Linked DNA regions of Halococcoides cellulosivorans. The main gene of each other region encodes a partner of the protein of the gene in region 4 in a complex. Links are inferred from orthologs where the notes say so. Each region holds a gene or a part of one and is shown on either strand. Other genes may lie near its edges. The genes, in order: HARCEL1_RS09260, HARCEL1_RS03355, HARCEL1_RS09255, HARCEL1_RS10770 and HARCEL1_RS03385.

Region 1 (2,867 bases), 300 kb from region 4 along the record:
GATCGATCACCCCGTTCGCAGAGACGGGATCGAATGGCAGTCGCTTCGCTCACCACGATGTTCCTCACAGAAAGCGCCCGAGGCGGGATTTGAACCCGCGTCACGACCGTGACAGGGTCGTATGATGGGCCACTACACCACCCGGGCTTCCATTCCATGCTTCGCGGACGGAGACATAAGCCTTCCCTCTCGGGGTCGGCGTGAGTCGGCGTCCCGTGGGGCGATTCGACACGCCAATTCCCCCGCTGCGGGCGACCGCTCGCCACTGACCGGCCGAAACGGACTTGACAACCGTTAAGTAGCCGCCGGCGGTACCCGCCTGTAGTATCTCGAAGCGGATTCTCCGACCCCCCAACCCATGGTCAATGTAAGCGCCCACGAACTCGTGCCCGACCACAGCATCCTCGACAGCGACGACCTCGAGGACGTGCTCGCGGAGTACAACATCCGAAAGACCGACTTGCCGAAGATCGCGTCCGACGACCCGGCCCTGCCCGAAAAGGCCGACGTCGGTGACGTGATCCGCATCATTCGGGACTCGCGAACGACAGACACCGCCGTCAACTACAGACTCGTGACCGAATAACATGGATCAACACGACCGCCGCACGATCTCACGGGAGTACTTCTCGCGGGAACGACTCGCAGACCATCACTTCCGGTCGTTCAACGGCTTCCTCGACCGGGGCATGCAGGAGGTCGTCGACGAGAAGGCGACCATCGACACCGACATCGGTGACAAGGAAGGCGAAGAGCCCGTCTGGGTCGAACTCGGTGACGTACGCATCGTCACCCCGCGCGTGCGAGAGGCCGACGGGAGCGAGGAACTGCTCTACCCCCAGGAGGCCCGTCTGCGGAACATCACCTACGCCGCCCCGGTGTTCATGGAGATGGCGATCGTCAAGGGCGGCGAAGAGGAAGAGGAACGCGTCGTCGACCAGACCGAGACCAAGGTGGGCCAGATGCCCGTCATGGTCGGGTCGAACAAGTGCAACATCGCGGGGTTCAATCGCGAGGAACTGATCGACATCGGCGAAGACCCCGCCGACCCGGGCGGGTACTTCCTGGTCAACGGCTCCGAGCGCGTCCTGATGACCAGCGAAGACCTCGCGCCCAACAAGATCCTCGCGGAGTACGACACGAAGTACGGTGACGAGATCCAGGTCGCGAAGACGTTCTCCCAGCGGCGGGGGTACCGTGCGCTCGTCCTGGTCGAGCGCAACCGTGAGGGACTGCTCGAAATTTCGTTCCCCTCGGTCTCGGGGAGTGTCGATTTCGTCACGCTCGTGCGCGCGCTCGGCCTCGAAAGCGACGAGGAGATCGTCCACCGCGTGAGCGACGACCCCGAGATCGTGAAGTTCATGCTCGAAAACCTGGAGGCCGCCGACGTCCACTCCACCGAGGAGGCCATCGAGACGCTCGGGCAGCGCGTCGCCGCCGGGCAGGGCAAAAACTACCAGCTCAAACGCGCGAACTACGTCATCGACCGGTATCTCCTGCCCCACCTCCACGAAGAGGGCGTCGACGACGAGGAGGTCCGGATCAACAAGGCGTTCTATCTCTGCCGGATGGCCGAGGCGTGTTTCGAACTCGCACTCAATCGACGGGATTCCGACGACAAAGACCACTACGCCAACAAGCGCCTGAAGGTCTCTGGCGATCTGATGCGCGACCTGTTCCGGACCGCGCTAAACAAGCTCGCCCGCGACGTGAAATACCAGCTCGAACGGGCGAACATGCGGAATCGCAACCTCTCGGTCTCGACGGTCGTTCGCTCGGACGTCCTGACCGAACGGCTCGAACACCCGCTCGCGACGGGCAACTGGGTCGGCGGTCGATCCGGAGTCTCTCAGCTCGTCGACCGGACGGACTTCATGGGTGTACTCAGCCACCTCCGCCGACTGCGCTCGCCGCTCAGCCGGTCACAGCCACACTTCGAGGCCCGCGACCTCCACGCCACGCAGTGGGGTCGGATCTGTCCCTCCGAGACGCCCGAAGGGCCGAACTGTGGGCTGGTGAAGAACTTCGCGCAGGCGATGGAGCTCTCCCAGCACGTCGAGGACGAGAAGCCGCTCAAGCGGACTCTCTCGGAGATGGGCGTCGAGGGCGTCCCCGGCGTGACCGACGACATGCCAGCAGACGACTGATGGGTCGCGTGCACGCGCCACGCGACTCCCGTATCGATTGCCGACCGGCGACCGACGACAGCGGGGACCGACGGTCCCCACACAATCGGGCTCCGCCCGACGACACCAACACATGAGTACGGGCCATTCCCCCCAGGAAATCGGGTCGATCAGCTTCGGGCTGATGGACCCCGAGGAGTATCGCGACATGAGTGCCACGAAGGTCATCACCGCCGACACCTACGACGACGACGGGTTCCCCATCGACATGGGGCTGATGGACCCCCGACTCGGCGTCATCGACCCCGGGCTGGAGTGTAAGACCTGCGGCAAGCATTCCGGGTCGTGTAACGGCCACTTCGGTCACATCGAACTCGCCGCACCGGTGATCCACGTCGGGTTCGCGAAGTTGATCCGACGCCTGCTCCGGGGCACCTGTCCCGAGTGCTCGCGGCTGAGCCTCACCGAAGACGAGCGCGAGGACTACCGCGAGAATCTGAAGCGCACGAAAGCCCTCGACGGCGATCCGACCGACGTGATGAAAGCCGGGATTCGCGACGCGCGCAGTCGCGACCGGTGTCCGTTCTGTGGCACGCCCCAGAACGACATCAAACACGAGAAGCCGACCACCTACTACGAGGTCATCGACGTCCCCCACGAGGAGTACCCCGACCGGGTCGTCGAGGCGATGGAAGGCGGCGAGGACCGCGAGCGCACGACGCCCGAGGACCTCGCCGAGGA
Region 2 (6,267 bases), 1.5 Mb from region 4 along the record:
TCGAGCATCTTGAGTTTCGCCAGCTCCGGGTCGACCAGTTCGACCGGGCGGGAACCGATACGGACGCGGCCGTCACCCTCGGAGACGGTCGCGCGGGCGACGGCGGTCTTCTTCTTGCCTGAGGTGTTCGTTACCATGTCACGGAGCCTCCAATGCGTTCGCTGACCTCGCCCAGCTGGACGAACCGGATGTTCGAGAGCCGATCCAGCGAGGTGTCCTCCAGAACCGTCCCGGAGTCGTCGTAGGGGTTGCCCACGTACACCCGGACGTTCTCCAGAGCGGTCCGACCGCGAGGCTTCTTGTGGGGCAACATTCCCCGGATCGATCGCTTGAACAGCGCGTCCGGTCGCTTGACCGAGCGCGGCCCCCGATCGGAGCCGATCTCGACACGGGTCCGGAAGGTCTCGACGATGTCCTCGTCGTCACCCGTGATGACGGCGTCTTCGGCGTTGACGACGGCGATCCGTTCGCCGTCGAGCGCGCGTTCGGCGACCGTGCTGGCGACCCGCCCGAGGATGCAGTCCTTGGCGTCGATCACCGCGTCGGCCTCGAAGGTGTTGGCGTTCATCGGATCACCCGGACGTTCGAGCCCTCGGGGTTGCGGATGAGGGCTTCTTCGAGCGAGAGCGTCTCGCCGGACTGTTCGATCTTCGTCTCAGCCGTCCCGGAGAAGTCCACTGCGGCGACGCGAACCTCCGTCTGGAGTGCGCCAGCCCCGAGGACCTTGCCCGGCACCACGACGGTCTCGTCGTCCTGGGCGTAGCGGTCGATCCGCCCCAGGTTGACTTCGGCGTGTGTGCGCCGGGGTTTCTCGAGTCGGTCTGCGACCGTGCCCCAGACGTCCCCGCCGGACCGCCGGGCGGCCGCCTTCAGGTCGGCGATGAGACTGTGGAGTCTCGAATTAGTATTACTCATAACGTCCCTCCTGAAAAGTGCAGGGAGCAGGATTTGAACCTGCGGACCCCTACGGGACAGCGCCCTGAACGCTGCGCCGTTGGCCTGACTTGGCTATCCCTGCGCGCATCGATTGGTTTCCGATCGACCCACATACCCCTTTCGGTCGGGACGGACGCGACGCTCGCACCGTCTCGGGCAGCGCCGGTCGTCTCGGGGGTGTGGTGAGTCATCTTACAGTTGGACTGCGTCGTTCAATTGGTCCGCGCGATTCCCCAGAGATTCGACGGCGTCGAGCACCAGGCGTTCCGCCGAGAACGACTCGTCGGTCTCGACGTGGAACACGAACGCGTTCTCGATGTCCTCGACGTGGACTGCTTTGTCCGGGTACAGTTCGGTCAGGTCGTGATCGAACTCCTCGGTCGGGATCAACTCGCCGTCGTCCTCGACGACGCCGCGCACGATCTGGCGTTCGTCGTCGGCGTAGGCCTCCCGGTCGCCCTCGACGACGACACGCTGGAGGTGTCGATAGCCGACCGCGACGCCACCCTGGTGTTTGGCGTGGGTCCGCCCGGAGTCGAGCACCGCCTCGGCTTCGAGTTCGATCCGCTGGTCTTCTTTGAGGTCGATGACCGGAATCTCGTCGTTGGCCGGCACGATCGCCTCGTCCGTCGAGACCAGATCGCCCGAGTAGGCCGTCGCCGGCCCGGAGACGTCCAGAGAGAGCGTGACGGTGTCACCCTCGACGTAGCCCGACTCGGGGGTCGTCAGCGGGACCAGCCCCAGACGGAGGCCGATCTGCTCGTCGAACATCACGCTGGTGTTCTCGATGACGCGGATCGTGTCCACGCTGAACGTGGGCACGTCCGCGACCATCGCGCGGCGGATGCCGTTCGCGAACGCGGGCGTGATGCCCCGGACGAGAAACCGGGCGCGATCGTGGTCGTGCTCGATGAACGTGACGTCGTACTCGGCCATGCTAGAACCCGCTCGATTTCGGACTGCGCGTCCCGTCGTGCGGGATCGGGGTCACGTCTTCGATTCGACCGATCTCCAGGCCCGCACGGGCGAGTGCCCGGATCGTGGCCTGCGCGCCCGGACCCGGGTTCGTCTGCTCGTTCCCACCGGGGCCGCGGACACGGACGTGGACGCCGTCGATGCCCTGCGCGAGGACGTTCTCGGCGACTTCCTCGGCCATCTGCATCGCGGCATACGGCGAGGCCTCGTCGCGGTTCTGCTTGACGACGGTCCCACCGGAGGACTTCGCCAGCGTCTCCGAGCCCGTGAGGTCAGTCACAGTCATGATGGTGTTGTTGAACGATGCGTGTACGTGAGCGACCGCCCATCGTGAGTCGGACATGATCAGGCTTCCTCCGCACGTTCGGGGTGGAGTTCGTCCGCGAGCGGACTGTGCTCGTCGAACGAAACGAGAGTCTGCTCCGCGACGGCGACCTTCCGGGAGGGACGCGTCTGGCGTTGGCCCTCGATCGTCACGTGACCGTGGGTGACGAACTGTCGGGCCTGATCGATCGTGTTCGCCAGGCCCTTCCGGTAGGCGACCGTCTGGAGGCGGCGTTCGAGCACGTCCGTCACTTCGAGCGAGAGGACGTCGTCGAGACTGTCCTGCTCGTCGAGGATGCCCAGCCGCTTCAACCGGCTGAGGAACTCCTCGGCCTCGCGTTCGTCGGCCGACCGGCCGAGAAGCTTTCGGGCCTCGCGGCGGTAGCCACGCAGTTCGGACTGGGCGCGCCAGAGCTCCTGTTTGTTCTTCAGCCCGTACTCACCGACGAGACGGCTCTCGTCTGCGATGCGTTCACCCTGGAACGGGTGGTTCGGCGTCTCGTAGAAGGCGGTGTTGGATCCGAGGCTCATTCGTCATCCTCCTCTGCGGCTTCCATCTCGGCCTGTTCTTCCTTGATGGCCTCGACGTTGACGCCGATCGTCCCTTCGGACCGGCCCGTCGATTTGGTGCGCTGGCCACGAACCTTCTGGCCGCGCTTGTGGCGAACGCCCTTGTAGGAGTCGATCATCTTCATCCGGTTGACGTCCTGTCGTCGGGTGAGTTCGAGGTCGTTGCCGATCTCGTGAGTCGTCTCACCGGAGAAGAAGTCGTTCTGGTGGTTGGCCATCCACTCGGGGACGTGGTCAGCGAAGTTCTCGACGTGATCGACGATCGACTCGATCGTGTCGTCTTCGAGCCGGCCGAGCGTCTCGCGTCGGTCGATGCCGACCTCGTCGGCGATGAGTCGAGCGGCCCGACGGCCGATGCCGTCCATGTCCGAAAGGGCACGCTCGACGGATTTCGTCCCGTCGAGGTCTGTCTGTTCGATCCGGACGAAGTAGCGAAGATCCTCGTCCTCGCTCTCGTCCGCGTCTGGGTTGTCTGCACTCATGTGTGGGTGTGGTGAACCGTCGTGGCGGGGATTCGAACCCCGGAGGCTTCACGCCACATGGTTAGCAACCATGCGCCTTGGGCCGCTTGGCTACCACGACGCGCTGTCTGGTACTGACGCCCGCTGTGGGACTCGGGAGCCGGTCTCCCTGCACGATGCGTGACTGTCTGTTCGCGTCCCCTCACTTAAGGCCACCGAACGACGGGCACGGCGTCACGGGCTGACGGGGTCCTGAAAAGGGGCAGACCTCCGATGGCTCGGTAGCTCGATGTTCAAACGTTTTCTATCCCAGCCCGCATAGGGATATTTACGACGTTGAAAGAATCGCCGGACGACGATTCACGAGACCTCCGAGCCCGAGTTCGTCGGATTATCGAAGAGGATCGTGAGCTGTTCGACGAACTCGACGAGTAGAGCCGCCTCTTTTCGTGTCCGATCGGTATTTCGGGAGTCCACGTGAGCCCACACCCGGACCGGCCCCGAAGAACACGTTTTTGATCGGGACCGACGGAGAGCCTGACGATGGGGCTCGAGGAGGAGATCCGGGAACTCGAAGAGGAGATCGCCAGCACGCCCTACAACAAGTCCACCGAGGCGCACATCGGCCGGCTCAAGGCCAAACTCGCGGAAAAGAAAGAGAAGCTCGAAGTCCAGCAGTCGGGGTCCGGCGGCGGTCCCGGATACGCCGTCGAGAAGACCGGCGACGCGACGGTCGCGCTCGTGGGCTTTCCCAGCGTCGGGAAGTCCACGCTGATCAACGCCCTCACGAACGCCGACAGCGAGGTCGGCTCGTATGAGTTCACGACGCTGTCGGTCAACCCCGGCATGCTCCAGTATCGCGGCGCGAACATCCAGTTGCTCGACGTGCCGGGCCTGATCGAGGGCGCGGCCGACGGCCGCGGCGGCGGGACCCAGGTGCTCTCGGTCGTCCGGACCGCGGATCTCGTCTTGTTCGTGCTCTCGGCGTTCGAGATCGAACAGTACGAGCGCCTGCGCGACGAACTGTATGCGAACAAGGTTCGGCTGGACACCGAGCCCCCGCGGGTGTCGATTCGAGTCAAACAGCAGGGCGGCATCGAGGTGAACGCGACCGTCGATCTGGAGCTCGACGAGGAGACGATCAAGAGCGTCGTCCGCGAGCACGGCTACGTCAACGCGGTCCTCACGATCGGTGAGCAGATTACCGTCGACGAACTCATCGACGGCCTGATGGACAACCGTGAGTACCTCCCCTCGCTGGTCTCGGTCAACAAAGCCGACCTCCTCGAACCGGGGCTGATCGAAGGCGTCGAGGCGGATCTGCGCGAGGTGGGTGTCGATCCCGAGGAGGCGATTTTCATCTCGGCGACCGACGAACGCGGTCTCGACGGGCTGACCGATCGGATCTGGGAGGAACTCGGCCTGATCCGGATCTACATGGACAAGCCCGGTCGCGGGGTCGACTACGACGAACCGCTGATTCTCCGCGCGGGCGACACCGTCGAAGACGCCTGCGAGAAACTCGGCGGGCGGTTCGAAGACGGGTTCCAGTTCGGGCGCGTCCGCGGCGAGAGCGCCCAGCATGAGGACCAGCAGGTCGGGCCCGACCACGAACTCCGCGACGAAGACGTCCTCCGGATCGTCACCGATCGGTGAGCCCGGGCGTCAGGCTGACGAGCAACCGTCAGCATTATGTCGGCGCTCAGAACAATACGTGGTGAGATGTTTCTGTATCTCGGAATCGTGGCCGTCGCCACCGGCCTCGCCGCGGTCTATCTCGCAGGGCGAGAGCTGCGCCGTGGGCACCGCGAGTATCGGCGCCGCCGCCGGATCGAGGCAACGACCCCGGTGCCGCCGTCGGCGGTCTCGCCCGGCGAGGAAGCGACCGTCGTCGGGACGCTCGACGCCCCAGACCCGCTGGACATCCCGATCGGGATCGGCGACTGCGTCGCCGTCTTCCTGGACGTCTATCTCGGCCCGAGCGACAACGCGGTCCCGTACTCGAACGAGACCCTCGTGACCCCCTTTACCGTCGAGGGCGAATCGACGTCGGTCGCGGTCGATCCGGAGGCGATCGACGTCCTCACGACGAGCGATCACACCGACCGGTATCGGAGTTCCCTGCTGTTCGACGACACCCCCGAGGACCTCCCGGCAGACGTACGCGCGTTCGTGGCCGAGGAGTGGCTCCCGGAACCGGAGGGCTCAGGCGTCGTCAGATACGAACAGCGGTACGTGCCGGCAGGCACGACCGGCTGTGTCCACGGGACCGTCGAACGGCGAGACGGAGACCTCGTCGTCGGCGGCCCGGACGCGTTCGTCGTCGACGCGACCCCGGAAACGTTTCTCGACCGTCGACCGTCGCTCCTCCGTGGCCCAATCGCGCGAGCCGGAATCTATCTCGGCCTCGCACTCGGGTCGATCGTCGTCGGCATCGTGTTCGCGGCGTTGTGACCGCACGAGCGACGCGTGTGCGAAACTCAGCGGCCGCTTCGAGGACGGGTTCCAGTTCGGCCGCGTCCGGGGCGAGAGCGCCCAGCACGAGGACCAGCAGGTCGGCCCCGACCACGAACTCCGCGACGAGGACGTGCTTCGAATCGTCACCGATCGGTGAGGGAACCGACTCAGTGCAATCACTCAGTCAGCAGCCGATGCGGGCGCTTATCGGCTAAGTCGTTCCTGAACATCCGCCGTCGAAAGGGTTCCACTTTCCGCGAAGAAGTCCTGGACACCAGGTTCCTCGGCCCCACTCGGTCCGAGCGTGAACGCTGGCTCTCTGAGGCGAGTTTCGAGCAACTCTAGCAGCGCCCCCACCTCGATCAAGCGAACTTCCTGCACGTCCGTCCGAGTTTCAGTCGACGGACCGTATTTGGTCACCCAATCAGCCATTATATTCAAAAATATATTACTTTAATGCAATATACGCCTCCCAGAATGCCTTTCGAAAAAGCTCAAATCCGCCGAAGGCGTCGATACAACCAATAACTGCAGCAAACGACTG
Region 3 (6,379 bases), 300 kb from region 4 along the record:
CGACCCCACTGCGTGGCGTGGAGGTCGCGGGCCTCGAAGTGTGGCTGTGACCGGCTGAGCGGCGAGCGCAGTCGGCGGAGGTGGCTGAGTACACCCATGAAGTCCGTCCGGTCGACGAGCTGAGAGACTCCGGATCGACCGCCGACCCAGTTGCCCGTCGCGAGCGGGTGTTCGAGCCGTTCGGTCAGGACGTCCGAGCGAACGACCGTCGAGACCGAGAGGTTGCGATTCCGCATGTTCGCCCGTTCGAGCTGGTATTTCACGTCGCGGGCGAGCTTGTTTAGCGCGGTCCGGAACAGGTCGCGCATCAGATCGCCAGAGACCTTCAGGCGCTTGTTGGCGTAGTGGTCTTTGTCGTCGGAATCCCGTCGATTGAGTGCGAGTTCGAAACACGCCTCGGCCATCCGGCAGAGATAGAACGCCTTGTTGATCCGGACCTCCTCGTCGTCGACGCCCTCTTCGTGGAGGTGGGGCAGGAGATACCGGTCGATGACGTAGTTCGCGCGTTTGAGCTGGTAGTTTTTGCCCTGCCCGGCGGCGACGCGCTGCCCGAGCGTCTCGATGGCCTCCTCGGTGGAGTGGACGTCGGCGGCCTCCAGGTTTTCGAGCATGAACTTCACGATCTCGGGGTCGTCGCTCACGCGGTGGACGATCTCCTCGTCGCTTTCGAGGCCGAGCGCGCGCACGAGCGTGACGAAATCGACACTCCCCGAGACCGAGGGGAACGAAATTTCGAGCAGTCCCTCACGGTTGCGCTCGACCAGGACGAGCGCACGGTACCCCCGCCGCTGGGAGAACGTCTTCGCGACCTGGATCTCGTCACCGTACTTCGTGTCGTACTCCGCGAGGATCTTGTTGGGCGCGAGGTCTTCGCTGGTCATCAGGACGCGCTCGGAGCCGTTGACCAGGAAGTACCCGCCCGGGTCGGCGGGGTCTTCGCCGATGTCGATCAGTTCCTCGCGATTGAACCCCGCGATGTTGCACTTGTTCGACCCGACCATGACGGGCATCTGGCCCACCTTGGTCTCGGTCTGGTCGACGACGCGTTCCTCTTCCTCTTCGCCGCCCTTGACGATCGCCATCTCCATGAACACCGGGGCGGCGTAGGTGATGTTCCGCAGACGGGCCTCCTGGGGGTAGAGCAGTTCCTCGCTCCCGTCGGCCTCTCGCACGCGCGGGGTGACGATGCGTACGTCACCGAGTTCGACCCAGACGGGCTCTTCGCCTTCCTTGTCACCGATGTCGGTGTCGATGGTCGCCTTCTCGTCGACGACCTCCTGCATGCCCCGGTCGAGGAAGCCGTTGAACGACCGGAAGTGATGGTCTGCGAGTCGTTCCCGCGAGAAGTACTCCCGTGAGATCGTGCGGCGGTCGTGTTGATCCATGTTATTCGGTCACGAGTCTGTAGTTGACGGCGGTGTCTGTCGTTCGCGAGTCCCGAATGATGCGGATCACGTCACCGACGTCGGCCTTTTCGGGCAGGGCCGGGTCGTCGGACGCGATCTTCGGCAAGTCGGTCTTTCGGATGTTGTACTCCGCGAGCACGTCCTCGAGGTCGTCGCTGTCGAGGATGCTGTGGTCGGGCACGAGTTCGTGGGCGCTTACATTGACCATGGGTTGGGGGGTCGGAGAATCCGCTTCGAGATACTACAGGCGGGTACCGCCGGCGGCTACTTAACGGTTGTCAAGTCCGTTTCGGCCGGTCAGTGGCGAGCGGTCGCCCGCAGCGGGGGAATTGGCGTGTCGAATCGCCCCACGGGACGCCGACTCACGCCGACCCCGAGAGGGAAGGCTTATGTCTCCGTCCGCGAAGCATGGAATGGAAGCCCGGGTGGTGTAGTGGCCCATCATACGACCCTGTCACGGTCGTGACGCGGGTTCAAATCCCGCCTCGGGCGCTTTCTGTGAGGAACATCGTGGTGAGCGAAGCGACTGCCATTCGATCCCGTCTCTGCGAACGGGGTGATCGATCTGGGTCGGCTTCCGGTCCGTTCCGCTTTGACTGATAAAGACTCCGTGACCCCGGAGCCTGCGTGTGGTCGAGGGCCAGAAGAAAGTCTTAATATGCCGTCCCGGAAAGTGAGGGTGCGAGCCCGGATGGTGTAGTGGCCCATCATACGACCCTGTCACGGTCGTGACGCGGGTTCAAATCCCGCTCCGGGCGTTATTGTAACGGAAGAACGTGACGAGTAGAGCGACCGGTGCGGATTTGAACCCTGGCAGTCGCGCGCAGTGAGCAAGCGAACGAGCACGTCTGCATCCGGTTCAAATCCCGCCTCGGGCGTCTTTTGGGCTGCATTTGGCGACAATTTAATCGATTGGCCGCCGCCATCGCTAAACACTCGGCCGTCGAACCCCCGCTATGGACGCACTCTTGCAGTCCACGTGGGGGATCGATCCCGGAGCGTTCGCGCTCCCGGCGATCGTCTGGCTCGTCCTCGCGGTTACGGCCGTCGCGAACGGGATCTTTCGCGAGACGGTGCTGACCGCACGATACTCCGAGCGACGCGCGCACCGGATCAGCACGGCGATGCTCGTCGCGATCATCCTCACGATCGCTGGGCTCTATTTCGCGTCGTTCGGAGAGGCTCACACGCTGGCCGAACGCCTCGCGATCGGCGTCGGGTGGACGGCCCTCACCGTCGGCTTCGAGTTTCTCGTGGGCCACCTGGAGGACACGCCGGTCGAGGAAACCATCGGTCAATACGACGTGCGCGCGGGCGAGGTCTGGATCGCGGTGCCGCTGACGCTGTTGCTCTCGCCGTTGCTCTTTGGCTGGCTCCTCTAGGGATCGAAAAAGTCTCACACACCGAGTTCGGCCTGCCACTCCCGAACTTGATCGGCGCTGACGCCGCTGACCGCCTCGGCGAGGCCCTCGGCGTCCAGCTCCACGAGGTCGTCCGGCGACTCGACGCCCTCCGACGCGAGTTTGTCGGCGGTCGCCGGCCCGACGCCGTTCAGATCTTCCAACTCGTCGGGGGCCTGCTCGGCCTGGTAGGCCTCGAAATTACAGATCGGACAGCCCAACTCCCACGGATCGTCGTCATCGTCGCTCACGATCGCGATCGCGGGCAAGTCGTGGATCTCACACCGATCCTCGTCGTCGATCGCGATCTCCCCACGGCGGGGCACGGGGACGGAGTACTCACAGTCGGGATAGCGTGTACAGCCGACCAGTCGTGACCCCGAGCGGAGGCGCTTGATCGCGAGTTCGCCGCCGTGGGTCTCGCCACACTCCGGACAGGGCCCGATCACGCGGTCTTCACTCTCGGCGGCGGTCTCGGCGTGACACAATGGACAGCCGTGGACGCGGGTGTCCCGGCCGTCGAGCAGTTTGACGTGGGCGAGGTCGTGATCCGTACACGACTCCTCGATCGTGACTGGCTCGCCCGCATCGGGCAGCGGCAGGGTGAACTCACAGTCGGGATAGCCGTCACAGCCGACGAAATACGAGCCCTGTCGACTCCGGCGGATCAGGAGTGATTCGCCACACTCCGGACACGGGCCGAGTCGGCGGTCGTCTTTGAGCGACGATCGGAGTTCGTCCGCGATCGCCTCCCGAGACTCGTGGAGTGCATCGAACACTTCGTGCAGCATCTCGCGGGACTCGTCGGTGACGGCGTCGAGACTGCTCTCGCCGTCTGCGATCGCGGTCATGTCCCGCTCCAGTTCGGCAGTCATCGCGGCGGTGACGATCGGCTCGGCGTGATCTTCGGCGGCGCTGACGACCGCGCGGGCGAGCGCGGTCGGCACGGGCGGGTCGTTCTCGACGTAGCCCCGGTCGTACAGCTTCTCGATGATGTTGTGCCGGGTCGCCTTCGTCCCGAGGTTCTGGTCGGCCATGCGCTCGATCAGCCGCGACTGGCCGAACCGGCGCGGCGGCTGGGTCTGTTTGGTCTGGAGATCGACCCCTTCGATCGCGACGCGTTGCCCTTCGTCGAGGTCGGGGAGATGGTGCTCGCTCGCCCCCGAATACGGGTAGACCGCGTGATAGCCCTCTTCGAGCAGGCGCTTGCCCGTCGCCTTCAACTGGTGGTCTTCGTCGCCGGTCGCGGTCGCGACGATCCGGAGGTGCTCCCATTCGGCGGGCCCCGCACACGTCGCGAAAAAGCGCCGCACGACGAGTTCGTACAGCTCCCAGGCGTCCTCGCCGATGTCGCCACGATCGGGCAGTTCGCCGGTCGGGTGGATCGGCGGGTGGTCGGTCGACTCGGTGTCGCCACGCGTCGGATCGATCTCCTCGCGGGCGAGCAGGCGCTCGACCGACTCGTCGAACGCCGTCCCCTCGAAATCGGCGATGCGCTCGCGCGCGTCCAGATCGTCGGGATAGACCGTGTTGTCGGTCCGCGGGTAGCTCAGATACCCCTCGGTGTACAGCTCTTCGGCGATCGACATCGCGCGCTGGGCGGAGTAGCCCAGCGATCCCGCCGCCGAAATGAAGGCCGTCGTGTCGAACGGCGCGGGCGGGCGATCGGTGCGGGTGCGCCGGCGGACGGTCGTGATCGCCGCGCTGTCTGCCGTCCGGAGCGCCTCCACGACCTGTGCGGCGCGATCGGCGTCCCAGATCCGCTCGGCCTCGCTGCCCTCGTCGTCGTAGAAGTACTGGGCTTCGAGGGCGGTGCCCTCGACGTCCAGATCGGTGCAGATCTCCCAGTAGTCGTCGGGATCGAACGCCTCGATCTCGCGCTCGCGATCGACCAAGAGCTTGAGCGTCGGGCTCTGGACGCGCCCGACCGAGATGAAATCCTCGCCCAACTGGCCCGCCGCCAGCGAGAGAAACCGCGTCAGCGCCGCGCCCCACACCAGATCGATGATCTGGCGGGCCTCGCCCGCCGCTGCGAGATCGAAATCCAGCGAATCGGGCGTCTCGAACGCCTCGCGGACCTCGCCTTCGGTGATCGAGGAGAAGCGAACGCGCTCGATCGGCGCGTCGGTCACGTCGCGGACGAGGTCGTGGGCCTCCTTCCCGATGAGCTCACCTTCGCGATCGTAGTCGGTCGCGATGACGATGTCGTCGGCGTCACTCGCGAGCGTCTGGAGCGTCCCCACGATGTCCTCGCGGGTCGGGCGAGTCATCACGTCGGTGTCGATCAACTCGACGGGCTCGACGTCGCGCCACTCGCCGTACTCGGGCGGGAAGTCCACCTCGACGACGTGACCCGAGAGCCCGATCACGCTACTGTCGCCCCACGTCCGGACGGGGACGTCGCCGCGGCGCTCGACCGACGCGCGCCCGTCGCTGAGGATCGCAGCGAGGCGCTCGGCGGCGTTGTCTTTCTCGGTGACGATCAGCCGCATACGCACTCACCGGCTGGCACAACCGCAGTCATCGGGCAGGGATACGGCGAGTGGCGTTCTTATCACTTTCGGGCCGTCGAGTCTCGATGGGTGTGGTGGGGAGGAGACGGGAAGTGGTTCGAGCGGGACGGCCTCGACCGGCCCGCATGCCGATCGACCGCAACCGACTTGCGCGCCGCCGCCGACCCCGAACCATGATCACCGTCGCGCTCGCTGGCAAGCCCAACGCCGGCAAGTCGACGTTTTACGAGGCCGCGACTCGCGCCGACGTCGACGTGGGCAACTACCCCTTCACGACGATCGACCCGAACCGCGGTGTCAGCTACGCCCGCACCGACTGCCCCTGTCTCGACCGCGCGGCGCGATGTGACAGTGATAACTGCCGGGACGGCACACGCTACGTCCCGGTCGAACTGCTCGACGTCGCGGGGCTGGTCCCCGGCGCACACGAGGGCCGTGGCCTGGGCAATCAGTTCCTCGACGCACTCACCGACGCCGACGTGATCTTGCACGTCGTCGACGCGTCGGGCGCGACAAATAGCGAGGGCGAACCCGTCGAACCCGGCAGTCACGACCCCGTCGACGACGTCGATTTCGTCGCGGAGGAACTCGATCGCTGGCTCGCGAGCGTCGTCGCAGACAACTGGGAGGGCATCGAGCGCCAGGCGCGATCGCCCGATTTCGACTTCGAGGACGCGCTCACCGAGTTCTGTACGGGCATCGGCGCGACCGCGACCGACGTCGCGCGCATCCTCCGCGGGATGGAGTACGACCCCGACCCCATCGCCTGGACCGACGCCGATCGGCGCGACCTCGCCCGGGAGATCCGCGCACGCACCAAACCGATGGTCGTCGTCGCGAACAAAGCCGACGCCGCCGACCCCGAGACGCTCGATCGGCTCGCCGACGCGGCCGAGCGGGTCGTCCCCGCCAGCGCCGAGAGCGAGCGCGCGCTCCGGCGCGCGGCCGAGGCGGACCTGATCGACTACGACCCCGGCGACGCAACGTTCGACATTCTGGGTGATCCCGCTGCCCAGCAACGCGACGCGCTCGACGAGATCGCTGCGCTGCTCGACGAGTA
Region 4 (6,469 bases):
GGGACGGGCGAGGTGGTCTTGGTGAACTCCTCGACGCCCTCGACGTCGATGTTCTCCTGGCGGACGGTCGCGGCCATCTGCTCGACGACCTTCTCGGTGAGGTCGGTCGCGAGCAGGACGTGATCGGCCTCACGACCCTTTGCGGAGTGGATCGTCCCGACGCGGACGCGGTTCGGATCCATCCCCTGATAGTCGCCAGCGAAGTACGCCTCGATCGAGGACTCCTGGAAACTCGTGACCTTCCGGAGCATGTCCGCCGCGGCGCTCGGATCGGGTGCGAACGGGACGTGCTCGTCGATCAGATCCGGATCGATCGGAATCTCGGTCAGATCGTCCGTCTCGGCGGCATCGGTCAGTTCGTCGATGGCGTCGAACAGGTCGTCACGCTCGCCCGTCCCAAACGCCGAGTCTGCGAACATATCGGCCAGGCGGCGGGCCTGCAGCGCGGTGAGTTCCTCGCCCGAATCGAGGTTTTCGATCCCGCGGACGTACTGAGTGAGCCGATCGGTCCACATCCGCTGATCGGTCAACACGCTAAAGGGGATCCCCTCGTCGATGAACTCGTCCATGAACTGAAACATCTGATAGCGCGCCCGAAAGAGGAGCATGATCGACCCGTCGGTCTCCTCGACGGTCCCCCGGACGTTCCGGACGACTTCGAGCATCGAGGGCCGGCGCACGGCCTCGACGGTGCCGCCCTCTTTGCGCGGGTCGAGGTCCTTGTCCTGGCGTTTGTCGATGTGTTCGACCTCGCGGTTGACGACGTCGAGGATCTTCGAGGGCAACCGATAGGAGTTGGGGAGGACGACGTCCTCGTCGACCGGTTCGTCGAGCAAGAGATCGGGGTCGGCGCCTTGCCAGGCGTAGACCACCTGGTCGTCGTCACCGGCGATCAGGACGGTGTCGACGTACGGTTTCCACTCCTGGTAGACCTGATGTTGCAGCGTCGTGATGTCCTGGAACTCGTCGATCACCAGGTAATCGACCGAGGGGACCAGCGAGCGCTGGGCGACCCGTTCGAGCATGTCTGCGAAGCCCACGATGCCGTTGTCACCCTTGTAGGTGCGCCAGGCCCGGATCGCCTCGGGGACGTCCACGCGGTCGTCGTCGCTGGGCCAGGTCGGGGTGTACTTGTTGCCGGTCTGGGCGTTGTCGTCGATCTCCGGCGGGAGACGCACTTCGTCGTCGTTCCACTGGAAGGGGACGTCGTACCAGTCCGCGACGTCGCGACCGGTCCGCTGGAGCCACTGGCTGGTGGCGATGATCTTGTTGCCCATCGTCGTCGACCGGGCGGTGCGATGTCGGGAACTGTCGTTTTCGTCTTCGTAGTCGATCCCGAACTCGTCACAGAAGGCCTCCTTGGCGGACTCGTCGACGACGTCGGCACTCGACAGATCGAGCAGTTCGTACGCTTTCGCGTGCATCGTACAGACGTTGCCCTGGAGGTGCCGAGGCGTCGTGTCCAACCGCTCGGCCAGGCGTTCGCGAATCTCCGCCGCGGCCGCCCGGGTATACGAGACGACCAGTATGTCTCGAACGTCGACGTCACCGTCGAGGATCTCTTCGACCCGGTCGAGCAGTGCCGTCGTCTTCCCGCTCCCCGGCCCCCCGAACAGTCGCGTCACGTGCGTTCCGTCGGTCATTGCACATCTAGACGCGCTCCAGTCCTATAAACGACGTGACTTCTGGCTCCAGACGGCCGACTAGCGGTACAGCGAGACGTAGAGCGCCGCGAACCCGACCGCGAACGGAACCATCCGCGTCGTGTGGAAAAACACCTGGAGGAGTTCGGATCCGCCGGCCGACGTCCCGATCTGGGTGACGACGTTCCCCAGCGCGACGCCCATACTGAGGAAGGCAAAGCCGATGAAGGCGTACTGGAGACGCTCACTGCCCGAATCGCGGTAGGCCTGGAAGCTGATGACCGTGATGCCCAGCGAGAGTCCGAACACGACGAACTGCATGACGATCAAGACGCCACGGGCGACGAGCACGGCGAAGTCCATTCTGTCCGGATCCGTTCGACCCCCCGGGTATTAATCCTTGAGTATTGCTCTCACGGCGTGGCGCCGCCCGTGACACCGATCTCAGGCCGCGTTCGTGTCGAGTCGGTCGAGCAGGCGCTCGGACTCGCCGTCCATCCGACCGATCAACTCGCGGACGGTCGATCGCGTCGCCGTCGAGACGGGGGCAGCGACCATGCCGACGTCTGGCTGGCCGTACACGACCGTCCAGTCCGACGGCGCGAGCGCGACGACGGGCAGGGTCGCGAGGTCCTCTTCGCCGTCGACACGGACGAGCACGCGTTGCTCGGGGACGGTCAGGCCCACCTCGATCGCTTCGAGCAGCGCCGTCGTGATCGTGCCCGCGGGGTTCGCGGTCTCGATGCGCTGATCGAACCACGCGTCGGGCCCACCCTGGTCCGGACGGACCGACTCCAGGACCGTCTCCTCGACGGCCGACCGCTCGGTGCGTTCGTCGACGAGCGCGAGCGCGGGTGAGTGACCCGCCTCCAGGAGGTGGTAGGTGACGATGTCGCCCACCGCGGCGATCGGGCCGTCGACGTCGGCCAGCAGTGCCGCCGCGTCCTCGTAGACCGGGCCGAGCGCCTCGCGCAGGTCGTCCCGAAGCTGATCCGGGACACTCACGAGCACGTCGGAGCGATCGTCGGGCGCGGACACGGTTAGCGGACCTTCAGCGCGTACTTTCCGGGCTCGGTGACCTCCATCTCGGTGGCGATCTCGCTGTCCTCGGGGTGGCCGATCACGACGTAGCCCGCCCAGTCTTCGGTCAGCGAGTTCGACCCACACGCCATGCAGGCGTCGCCCTCGGTGATTTCGGCGTCCTGGACGCGGTGACACTCCCGGCAGACGAGTCGCTTAGCCATCGGCCTCACCCGTCTGTGCCTGGCGGGCCTCGTACTCGCTGTCGAGCCAGCCGAGTTTGCCCAGGCCGACCTGTTTGGCCGTCAGGCCGATCTTCGAGTCCCGCGGGTTGCGCTCGTCGATCGATTTGGTGACGATCCGTGTGCGCACCGAATCGCCGACGCCGAGGGCCTTGTCGTCCTCGCGTGAGGCCAACCGCTGATTCTCGCCGTCGTAGGCGAGGTATTCGTCGGCGATCTGTGAGACGTGCAGGAGGCCGTCGACCGGGCCGAGGCCGACGAACGCGCCGAATTCGACGACTTCGACGACCTCGCCGTCGACGACTTCCTGCATGTGGGGGTCGAACGTGATCGCGTCGAACTCGGCGGTATAATAGACGCCGGGCTGGTTGGGCACGACCGCGCCCGTGCCGATGTCGTGGACGTCGATCACCGAGACGACCGATCCGACCTCTTCGTCGAGGCGTCCTTCGAGTTTGTCCCGCAGCAGCTTCGTGATGAGCTCCGGAGTCACGTCGTCGAGGTGTTCGGGGGGCACCTCGACGGTATCCCGGAGTCTGACGCGTTTGTACATGTTATGGTCGAGTGAGCGTGAGTTTGTGCTGGCCCCTTGAACTAACTACCGGAACGCCCGCGTCGAGCAACACCCGCCGCAACGCGGCGTCGTTGGTGACGACGTGGGTGACGCCGGGCTCGTGAGCGAGGTCGACGACGGCCTGATCGCCCGATTCGGCGGGCGTCTCGCGGATCGTACACCGCTCGGCCAGGTCGAGGCCGACGCCGGCGGCCGTCGCGGCCTCGCCACTGCCCGCGGCGAGTCGTTCCAGTTCCGCGTGGACGGCCGCGGGGACGACGTAGTCGGGATTCCCGAGCAGGCGGTCGCACTCGTCGAAGACGCGGACGCCGACCTCGACGGGCGCCATGAGGGCGTTCGCGTCGAGGACGACTGTGGGGGGCATCCGACGGACGGTCGCCGTCGAGCCAGTTGACCGTTTCGGATCGACCGGGCTGTCGCGTCAGTGATCGTGATCGCTCTCGCCCTCCGTGGCCTCGTGATTCAAAGATTCGATCTTCGTCCGCGCACCCTCTGGGAGGGCGGACTGCGGGGCAGCCAGCCCCGGGCCGTCGCTCGATTCCCCGACGACGATCGACCCGAGCATCCCGCCGGCCTCGTGGGGTCGACAGAAGTAGTCGTAGACGCCCGTGATTTCGAAGGTCTTCGTGAACTCCGCGCCCTCCTCCGCGATGGTGGTGCTGTCCCAGGCCGCCGCAGCCTCGGGAATTCGGTCCGGGCGATCGTTGGCCGACGCGTACGCCGTCGCGGTGTGGACGCCGCTCTCCAGCGTCCAGGTGACCGTCTCGCCGGGTTCGATCCGGAGGACGTGCGGGTGAAAGTGGTGGCCGTCGCCGTTGCTGACCATCTCGACGGTGCTGCCGTCCGGGCCCGCTCCGCCGTCGCCGGACGAACAGCCGGCGAGTCCGAGGACGGCGAGGCCGCCGGTGCTCGCGAGATACTGCCGTCGCGTCACTGCTGTCGCGTCCATCGGTCACCTCCATGCGGCCCACGCACGACCGAGGCGTGGTGGACCGTGTCGTGTGTCACGCTCACAGGAGCAGGGCACGCAGTCACGACAAGTGAGGCACACGCAACCGGCAACTCTCGGCCGGGGGCTGGCGAACGCTTAACCGCTCGACGCCGATACAGTCGGTCCTGTGACCTTCGAGGCCGACACCGTCCTGGACCTGCTTGGCGATCCGGTCGTTCGAGAGATTCTGGTCGTCGCGGGGCGATCGCCAGCCTCGGTGCGGACCCTCGAAACCGAGTGTGGCGTCGCGAAATCGACGATCTACCGCCGCGTCTCGGAGATGGTCGAGGCGGAGATGCTCGTCGAGCACACGCATATCGACCCGGACGGGAACCACCACCAGGTGTACGAAACCGTGATCGACCGACTGGAACTCGACGTCGAAGCGGACGGGCTCGACCTCCGGAATATCGACCGTGGCGACCCCAGCGACCGGGTCGACGAACTCTGGGACGACGTCGGTGAGGACTGATCAGCCGCCGGTGCCGACGCGGCACTCGATCGCGATCCTCGCGCGCTCGCCCACGGCGACCGGGCGGACGGCACCGACGCGGCGCTCGACGCAGATCGACGAGCAGCCCCGTCGACGTGACGAGAAGGACCAAGGTGGCGTGGGTCGTCGTCTCGGCCATGCGTCGGCTCACGGATCGGCCGGAGGGAGGCCATCGCATTCGCGGTCGCCTCTACGCGGCGTGTTTCGTCGTGCTAACAGTACCGTTCGTCGTGGCGGGTGCCCGCTCGATCGCAGGGGGGTCGACGACGGTTACGGTGCTCGGGAGTCTCGCAGTGCCCGTCTTCGCGGTGGGCGTCTACGGGCTCATCAATCCGCGCGTTCTGGGCGTCCAGCACGAGGAGGGTGCGCTCGTCGCGATCGCTCTCCTCGCAGTCGTGTACGCCGTCGTCCTGTGAAACCGGGCCGGGTCGAGCGACGTGACTGCCTGGGTGGGACGACCGGGCGTGCGCCCGAAGGAAGGTGGTCTTTCAGCCGTCGAGCGTGCCGATGCCGATCAACCGCCAGCGCGACCCGACGCGGCGGTTGATCGCGATCTTCGCGCCCTCTCGGGCGGCGACCGGGCGCTTGAGCGCGACCTCGGCCTCGCCGCCGCGCGCGCTCGTGACCGATCCGACCGTCGTCGCCGTGCGCACCGTCAACATCAGCGGTTCGCCCGTCGAGACCTCGTCGACGTCACCGTCTGCGCCGACGACGCGATCGAGCAGGTCGATCTTCATCGTGAATTTGTCCCGCACGGGCGGGAGCGTCCCCGGCGGGCCGGCGACCTGGCCCGCGAGTGCGTCGCCTTTGGTGAGCGACGGGTCGAGGCCGGTGCCCGCGCCGAGCAGCCCACCCGGACGGACCGAGTCGACGGGGTCGCCACCGGCCTGGAGCGACCGGAGCGTCGTCGTGATCGACTCGTAGGTCGTCTGCCCGCCGGACTCGACCTCGCGGCCGGGCACGAGTTCGATCTCGTCGTCGACGGTGAGTTCGCCGCTGAGCAGGGTGCCGCCGACGACGCCGCCCGTCAACTGATCGGGCGTCGCACCCGGACGATTGATGTCGAAACTCCGGGCGACGAGCAACTCGGCGTCGGCGTCGGAATCGCGCTCGGGCGTGGGGATCTCTTCTTCGATCGCCTCGATCAGCAGGTCGGTGTTGACCTCCTGTTGGGCGCTGATCGGGACGATCGGAGCGTCCTCCGCGACGGTCCCCGCGATGAACTCCTGGATCTGCTCGTAGTGCTCTGCGGCGCGCTCGCGGTCGACGAGGTCGATCTTGTTCTGTGCGACGACGACGTTCTCGATGCCGATCGAGTCCAGCGCCATCAGGTGCTCTTCGGTCTGGGCCTGGGGGACGTCCTCGGTCGCAGCGATGACGAGCACGGCGCCGTCCATGATCGCCGCGCCCGAGAGCATCGTCGCCATGAGCGTCTCGTGGCCCGGCGCGTCCACAAAGGAGACCGTCCGCAAGAACTCGGTCTCACAGTCGTGTTCGGGACAGGTC
Region 5 (4,471 bases), 1.5 Mb from region 4 along the record:
AGGAGGGACGTTATGAGTAATACTAATTCGAGACTCCACAGTCTCATCGCCGACCTGAAGGCGGCCGCCCGGCGGTCCGGCGGGGACGTCTGGGGCACGGTCGCAGACCGACTCGAGAAACCCCGGCGCACACACGCCGAAGTCAACCTGGGGCGGATCGACCGCTACGCCCAGGACGACGAGACCGTCGTGGTGCCGGGCAAGGTCCTCGGGGCTGGCGCACTCCAGACGGAGGTTCGCGTCGCCGCAGTGGACTTCTCCGGGACGGCTGAGACGAAGATCGAACAGTCCGGCGAGACGCTCTCGCTCGAAGAAGCCCTCATCCGCAACCCCGAGGGCTCGAACGTCCGGGTGATCCGATGAACGCCAACACCTTCGAGGCCGACGCGGTGATCGACGCCAAGGACTGCATCCTCGGGCGGGTCGCCAGCACGGTCGCCGAACGCGCGCTCGACGGCGAACGGATCGCCGTCGTCAACGCCGAAGACGCCGTCATCACGGGTGACGACGAGGACATCGTCGAGACCTTCCGGACCCGTGTCGAGATCGGCTCCGATCGGGGGCCGCGCTCGGTCAAGCGACCGGACGCGCTGTTCAAGCGATCGATCCGGGGAATGTTGCCCCACAAGAAGCCTCGCGGTCGGACCGCTCTGGAGAACGTCCGGGTGTACGTGGGCAACCCCTACGACGACTCCGGGACGGTTCTGGAGGACACCTCGCTGGATCGGCTCTCGAACATCCGGTTCGTCCAGCTGGGCGAGGTCAGCGAACGCATTGGAGGCTCCGTGACATGGTAACGAACACCTCAGGCAAGAAGAAGACCGCCGTCGCCCGCGCGACCGTCTCCGAGGGTGACGGCCGCGTCCGTATCGGTTCCCGCCCGGTCGAACTGGTCGACCCGGAGCTGGCGAAACTCAAGATGCTCGAGCCGTTCCGCATCGCCGCCGACGACCTGCGCGAAGCCGTCGACGTCGAGGTGACCGTCGAGGGCGGTGGCGTGATGGGCCAGGCCGACGCGGCCCGGACCGCCATCGCGCGCGGCCTCGTCGAACACACCAACGACGCGGAACTCCGGGACGCCTTCATGTCGTTCGACCGCACCCTGCTGGTCAACGACGTGCGCCAGCCCGAGGCCAAGAAGTGGGGCGGTCCCGGCGCCCGCGCTCGATACCAAAAATCTTACCGCTAAGGTGATCGGAACATGATGGTACCGGTCCGATGTTTCACCTGTGGCACCGTCGTCGCCGACGAGTGGGAGGAGTTCAAAGACCGCGCCCGCGAGGGCGACGAGGATCCCGAAGCCGTCCTGGACGAGCTCGGGGTGGACCGACACTGCTGTCGGCGCATGCTCGTCTCGCATAAGGACCTCGTCGATATCGTGGCCCCCTACCAATAATGCCCCCCCAAACGACCAGCAGATACGAGAAAGCCCGTATGCTCGGCGCGCGGGCGCTGCAGGTGGCATACGGGGCACCGGTACTGATCGACACCGACCAGACCCAGCCGATCCTCATCGCCGCCGAGGAGTACGACGCTGGCGTCCTCCCGTTTACGATCAACAGAGAGCAATAGCGAATACACTCAATCCATGACACTTATCACCGACGTACGACTGCGACGCATCCTCGACTCGCGCGGAAACCCGACCGTCGAAGCGGAAGTCACCACCGAGAACGGTGGCTTCGGCCGCGGTGCGGCCCCGAGCGGTGCCTCCACGGGCGAGCACGAAGCGATCGAACTGCCGGCGAGCGAGGCCATCGCGACGGCCCGCGACCACGTCGTCCCCCGCCTGGAGGGCGAGGTGTACGCCGCCGACCAGCGCGCGGTCGACGGTGTGCTCCACGCCGCCGACGGCACGGAGAACTTCTCGGAGATCGGTGCGAACTCCGCGGTCGCGATCAGCATGGCCGCCGCGAAGGCCGCGGCCGACGAACTCGGCCTCCCGCTGTACCAGCACCTCGGTGGCGCGTTCCGTGGTGACCAGTTCCCCACGCCGCTGGGCAACGTGGTCGGCGGTGGCGAACACGCCGAGGAAGCGACCAACATCCAGGAGTTCCTCTCGGCTCCGGTCGGCGCACCGAGCGTCACGGACGCGATCTTCGCGAACGCGGAGGTTCACGACCGGATCAGTTCGATCCTCGAAGAGCGAGGCATTCCCTGTAACAAAGGCGACGAGGGCGCGTGGGCCCCGCCGATCGGCGACGACGAGGCCTTCGAGGTCCTCGAAGAGGCCACCAACGAGGTCGGCGAGGAGTTCGGCTTCGAAATTTCGTTCGGCCTCGACATGGCCGCCGCGGAGATGTACGACGCCGACGCCGACGAGTACGTCTACGAGGGCGAGTCGAATCGATCGACCGACGAGCAGATCGACTACGTCGTCGAGATGGTCGAGGAGTACGACCTCGCCTACGTCGAGGACCCCCTCGACGAGAACGACTTCGAGGCGTTCGCGGAACTGACCGACCGGGTCGGCGACCAGACGCTGATCTGTGGCGACGATCTCTACGTGACGAACGTCGAGCGCCTGCAGGAGGGCATCGACCTGGGGTCGTCGAACTCGATTCTGATCAAGCCCAACCAGATCGGCACGCTCTCGGACGCGGTCGACGCGATCGAACTCGGTGCCGAGAACGGCATCGAGTCGGTCGTCTCGCACCGCTCCGGTGAGACCGAAGACACGACGATCGCACACCTGGCCGTCGGCGCCGCCGCGCCGTACATCAAGACCGGAACGGTCGCCGGCGAGCGCACGGCCAAGCTGAACGAACTCATCCGCATCGAGGAGTCCGCCTGATATGAGCGACGACGAGGAGCAAGCCCAGACCGAGGAATCGTCCGACGACGCGCCAGTCGTCGAAGAATCGCCCGACGAGACCGTCGGGGACGAAATCGTCGAGGAGGCCGCCGAGGCCCAGGCCGCCGCCGAAGCGGCCGACGAGGATGACGTCGAGCCTGCGGGAGACGAGACCGAGGGCGCCGATACGGCGCCTTCGGACGCCCCCGCGCAGCCCGCCGAGGACGTCATGCCCGAGGGCGAGGCTGCGGACCTGCTGATCCCCGTCGAGGACTACCTCGGCGCGGGGGTCCACATCGGGACCCAGCAGAAAACCGACGACATGGAGCGGTTCATCCACCGCGTCCGGACCGACGGCCTCTACGTCCTCGACGTCAGCCGCACGGACGAGCGCATCCGCACGGCCGCGAGTTTTCTCGCGAACTACGACCCCGAGCAGATCCTCGTGGCCTCCTCGCGGCAGTACGGCCGCTACCCGGCCGAGAAGTTCGCGGACGCCGTCGGGGCCCGCGCCCGGACCGGCCGATTCATCCCGGGGACGCTGACCAACCCCGACTACGAGGGCTACATCGAGCCGGACGTCGTGGTCGTCACCGACCCGATCGGTGACGCTCAGGCCGTCAAGGAAGCCATCACGGTCGGCATCCCGGTCATCGCGATGTGTGACTCCAACAACACCATCGGGAACGTCGATCTCGTGGTGCCGACGAACAACAAGGGCCGCAAGGCGCTGTCGGTCGTCTACTGGCTGCTCGCCAACGAGACGCTCGACCGCCGCGGCGCCGAACCGGCGTACGCGCTGGCCGACTTCGAGAGCGACCTGTAGACTTCGGGCGGCTTGCTTCTCGTCGCTCGGTTCGTGAGTCTGAAACGCCTGTCTCTCCTGGCGGTACTGTGACCGACATCGAGCCAATAGCGTGGACAGAGGGTGGCTACGCCGACCCGGAACGTGACCTCGACGCCGCGAGCGTCGCTGAGATGGCCCATCAGAGTGCCCACCTCCTCCATCAGCACGGCCTCCGCGCGGGCGGGCGCCTCGCCGTGGTCGACGGTGTGGGCCCGTCGCTGCCTGCCGTGCTCGGGACGCTCGCGGCCTGGAGCCTGGGCGCACGCGTGTGCGTCGAGCCTGGCGACGCCGACGTCGCCTTCGCGCCGACCGGCCACGCCCTCGACGCCGACCCGGCCCGTCGGGTCGTCCGGTACGGCGGTGATCCGCCACCCGACGCGATCGGCTTCGAGCGCCACCTCTGGGGGGAGAACACCGTTCCGCCACCGGAATCTGTCGGCCCGGAGACGCCGGCGGTCGACGGGGTCGATCACGCGACGGTCGCCGCGGCGGCCCGCGCGGTCGCCGCGGAGTCCGACGCCGAGCACGTGACGATCGAGGGATCGATCGACGGGCCCGCCGCGCTCGTCGCCGCGTGCGCGGTGCCGGTCGTCGCGGGCCGCTGGGTGGGGCCAGAGGGGACTCCGATCGACCGCGAGCGCGTGGAGCGCGCGCTCGACGAGGCGTCGGGGTGAACTGACCCCGGGTTCGATCGGTCGTCTCGACGCACCGTTCCGCCCGCCGCCAGCTTCAGGGCCGCTCGGGTCTGTCACTCGGATATGCAGCCACGAACGTTCCTTCGTCTCGACGGGGCCGCCGTCTTCGCGCTGGCGGTCGGCGGGTACCTCTGG

Evidence for each region.
Region 1: HARCEL1_RS10770 (region 4) and HARCEL1_RS09260 share a complex: the UniProt entries of both Methanocaldococcus jannaschii proteins name them as parts of the RNA polymerase complex. The link is inferred for Halococcoides cellulosivorans from one-to-one orthologs.
Region 2: HARCEL1_RS10770 (region 4) and HARCEL1_RS03355 share a complex: the UniProt entries of both Methanocaldococcus jannaschii proteins name them as parts of the RNA polymerase complex. The link is inferred for Halococcoides cellulosivorans from one-to-one orthologs.
Region 3: HARCEL1_RS10770 (region 4) and HARCEL1_RS09255 share a complex: the UniProt entries of both Methanocaldococcus jannaschii proteins name them as parts of the RNA polymerase complex. The link is inferred for Halococcoides cellulosivorans from one-to-one orthologs.
Region 5: HARCEL1_RS10770 (region 4) and HARCEL1_RS03385 share a complex: the UniProt entries of both Methanocaldococcus jannaschii proteins name them as parts of the RNA polymerase complex. The link is inferred for Halococcoides cellulosivorans from one-to-one orthologs.

Annotation. Positions count from the first base shown.
Region 1 is NZ_CP028858.1:1,870,424-1,873,290, forward strand. It holds HARCEL1_RS09260 (DNA-directed RNA polymerase subunit B''), read left to right. Parts: upstream 1-587; coding sequence 588-2,147; downstream 2,148-2,867. Other genes in the region: HARCEL1_RS09255 (DNA-directed RNA polymerase subunit H), read left to right, coding at 359-586; HARCEL1_RS09265 (DNA-directed RNA polymerase subunit A'), read left to right, coding at 2,260-2,867. UniProt on the Methanocaldococcus jannaschii protein: DNA-dependent RNA polymerase (RNAP) catalyzes the transcription of DNA into RNA using the four ribonucleoside triphosphates as substrates. The Rpo2 subunit (Rpo2N and Rpo2C in this organism) is implicated in DNA promoter recognition and in nucleotide binding.
Region 2 is NZ_CP028858.1:694,329-700,595, reverse strand. The notes cover bases 1-2,735. They hold HARCEL1_RS03355 (DNA-directed RNA polymerase subunit D), read right to left. Parts: upstream 1,873-2,735; coding sequence 1,129-1,872; downstream 1-1,128. Other genes in these bases: HARCEL1_RS03345 (30S ribosomal protein S4), read right to left, coding at 2,257-2,735; HARCEL1_RS03350 (30S ribosomal protein S11), read right to left, coding at 1,874-2,254; HARCEL1_RS03365 (50S ribosomal protein L18e), read right to left, coding at 565-915; HARCEL1_RS03370 (50S ribosomal protein L13), read right to left, coding at 131-568; HARCEL1_RS03375 (30S ribosomal protein S9), read right to left, coding at 1-137. In the rest of the region: more of HARCEL1_RS03345, read right to left, coding at 2,736-2,766; HARCEL1_RS03340 (30S ribosomal protein S13), read right to left, coding at 2,763-3,287; HARCEL1_RS03330 (OBG GTPase family GTP-binding protein), read left to right, coding at 3,810-4,922; HARCEL1_RS13715 (hypothetical protein), read left to right, coding at 4,989-5,720; HARCEL1_RS13935 (TGS domain-containing protein), read left to right, coding at 5,638-5,880. UniProt on the Methanocaldococcus jannaschii protein: DNA-dependent RNA polymerase (RNAP) catalyzes the transcription of DNA into RNA using the four ribonucleoside triphosphates as substrates.
Region 3 is NZ_CP028858.1:1,866,017-1,872,395, reverse strand. Bases 1-2,847 are described here. They hold HARCEL1_RS09255 (DNA-directed RNA polymerase subunit H), read right to left. Parts: upstream 1,615-2,847; coding sequence 1,387-1,614; downstream 1-1,386. Other genes in these bases: HARCEL1_RS09235 (DNA topoisomerase I), read right to left, coding at 2,803-2,847; HARCEL1_RS09240 (hypothetical protein), read left to right, coding at 2,363-2,788; HARCEL1_RS09260 (DNA-directed RNA polymerase subunit B''), read right to left, coding at 1-1,385. In the rest of the region: more of HARCEL1_RS09235, read right to left, coding at 2,848-5,298; HARCEL1_RS09230 (redox-regulated ATPase YchF), read left to right, coding at 5,493-6,379. UniProt on the Methanocaldococcus jannaschii protein: DNA-dependent RNA polymerase (RNAP) catalyzes the transcription of DNA into RNA using the four ribonucleoside triphosphates as substrates.
Region 4 is NZ_CP028858.1:2,165,742-2,172,210, reverse strand. What follows is about bases 1,670-4,606. They hold HARCEL1_RS10770 (DNA-directed RNA polymerase), read right to left. Parts: upstream 3,459-4,606; coding sequence 2,880-3,458; downstream 1,670-2,879. Other genes in these bases: HARCEL1_RS10755 (winged helix-turn-helix domain-containing protein), read left to right, coding at 4,598-4,606; HARCEL1_RS10760 (cupredoxin domain-containing protein), read right to left, coding at 3,901-4,428; HARCEL1_RS10765 (PIN domain-containing protein), read right to left, coding at 3,460-3,843; spt4 (transcription elongation factor subunit Spt4), read right to left, coding at 2,684-2,887; HARCEL1_RS10780 (GTP-dependent dephospho-CoA kinase family protein), read right to left, coding at 2,088-2,681. Also shown: HARCEL1_RS10790 (UvrD-helicase domain-containing protein), read right to left, coding at 1-1,643; more of HARCEL1_RS10755, read left to right, coding at 4,607-4,942; HARCEL1_RS10750 (hypothetical protein), read left to right, coding at 5,077-5,379; HARCEL1_RS10745 (translation initiation factor IF-2 subunit gamma), read right to left, coding at 5,452-6,469. UniProt on the Methanocaldococcus jannaschii protein: DNA-dependent RNA polymerase (RNAP) catalyzes the transcription of DNA into RNA using the four ribonucleoside triphosphates as substrates.
Region 5 is NZ_CP028858.1:699,669-704,139, forward strand. What follows is about bases 1-2,983. They hold HARCEL1_RS03385 (DNA-directed RNA polymerase subunit K), read left to right. Parts: upstream 1-1,395; coding sequence 1,396-1,572; downstream 1,573-2,983. Other genes in these bases: HARCEL1_RS03365 (50S ribosomal protein L18e), read left to right, coding at 13-363; HARCEL1_RS03370 (50S ribosomal protein L13), read left to right, coding at 360-797; HARCEL1_RS03375 (30S ribosomal protein S9), read left to right, coding at 791-1,189; HARCEL1_RS03380 (DNA-directed RNA polymerase subunit N), read left to right, coding at 1,202-1,396; eno (phosphopyruvate hydratase), read left to right, coding at 1,589-2,794. In the rest of the region: more of rpsB, read left to right, coding at 2,984-3,620; HARCEL1_RS03400 (hypothetical protein), read left to right, coding at 3,689-4,315; HARCEL1_RS03405 (DUF4260 domain-containing protein), read left to right, coding at 4,400-4,471. UniProt on the Methanocaldococcus jannaschii protein: DNA-dependent RNA polymerase (RNAP) catalyzes the transcription of DNA into RNA using the four ribonucleoside triphosphates as substrates.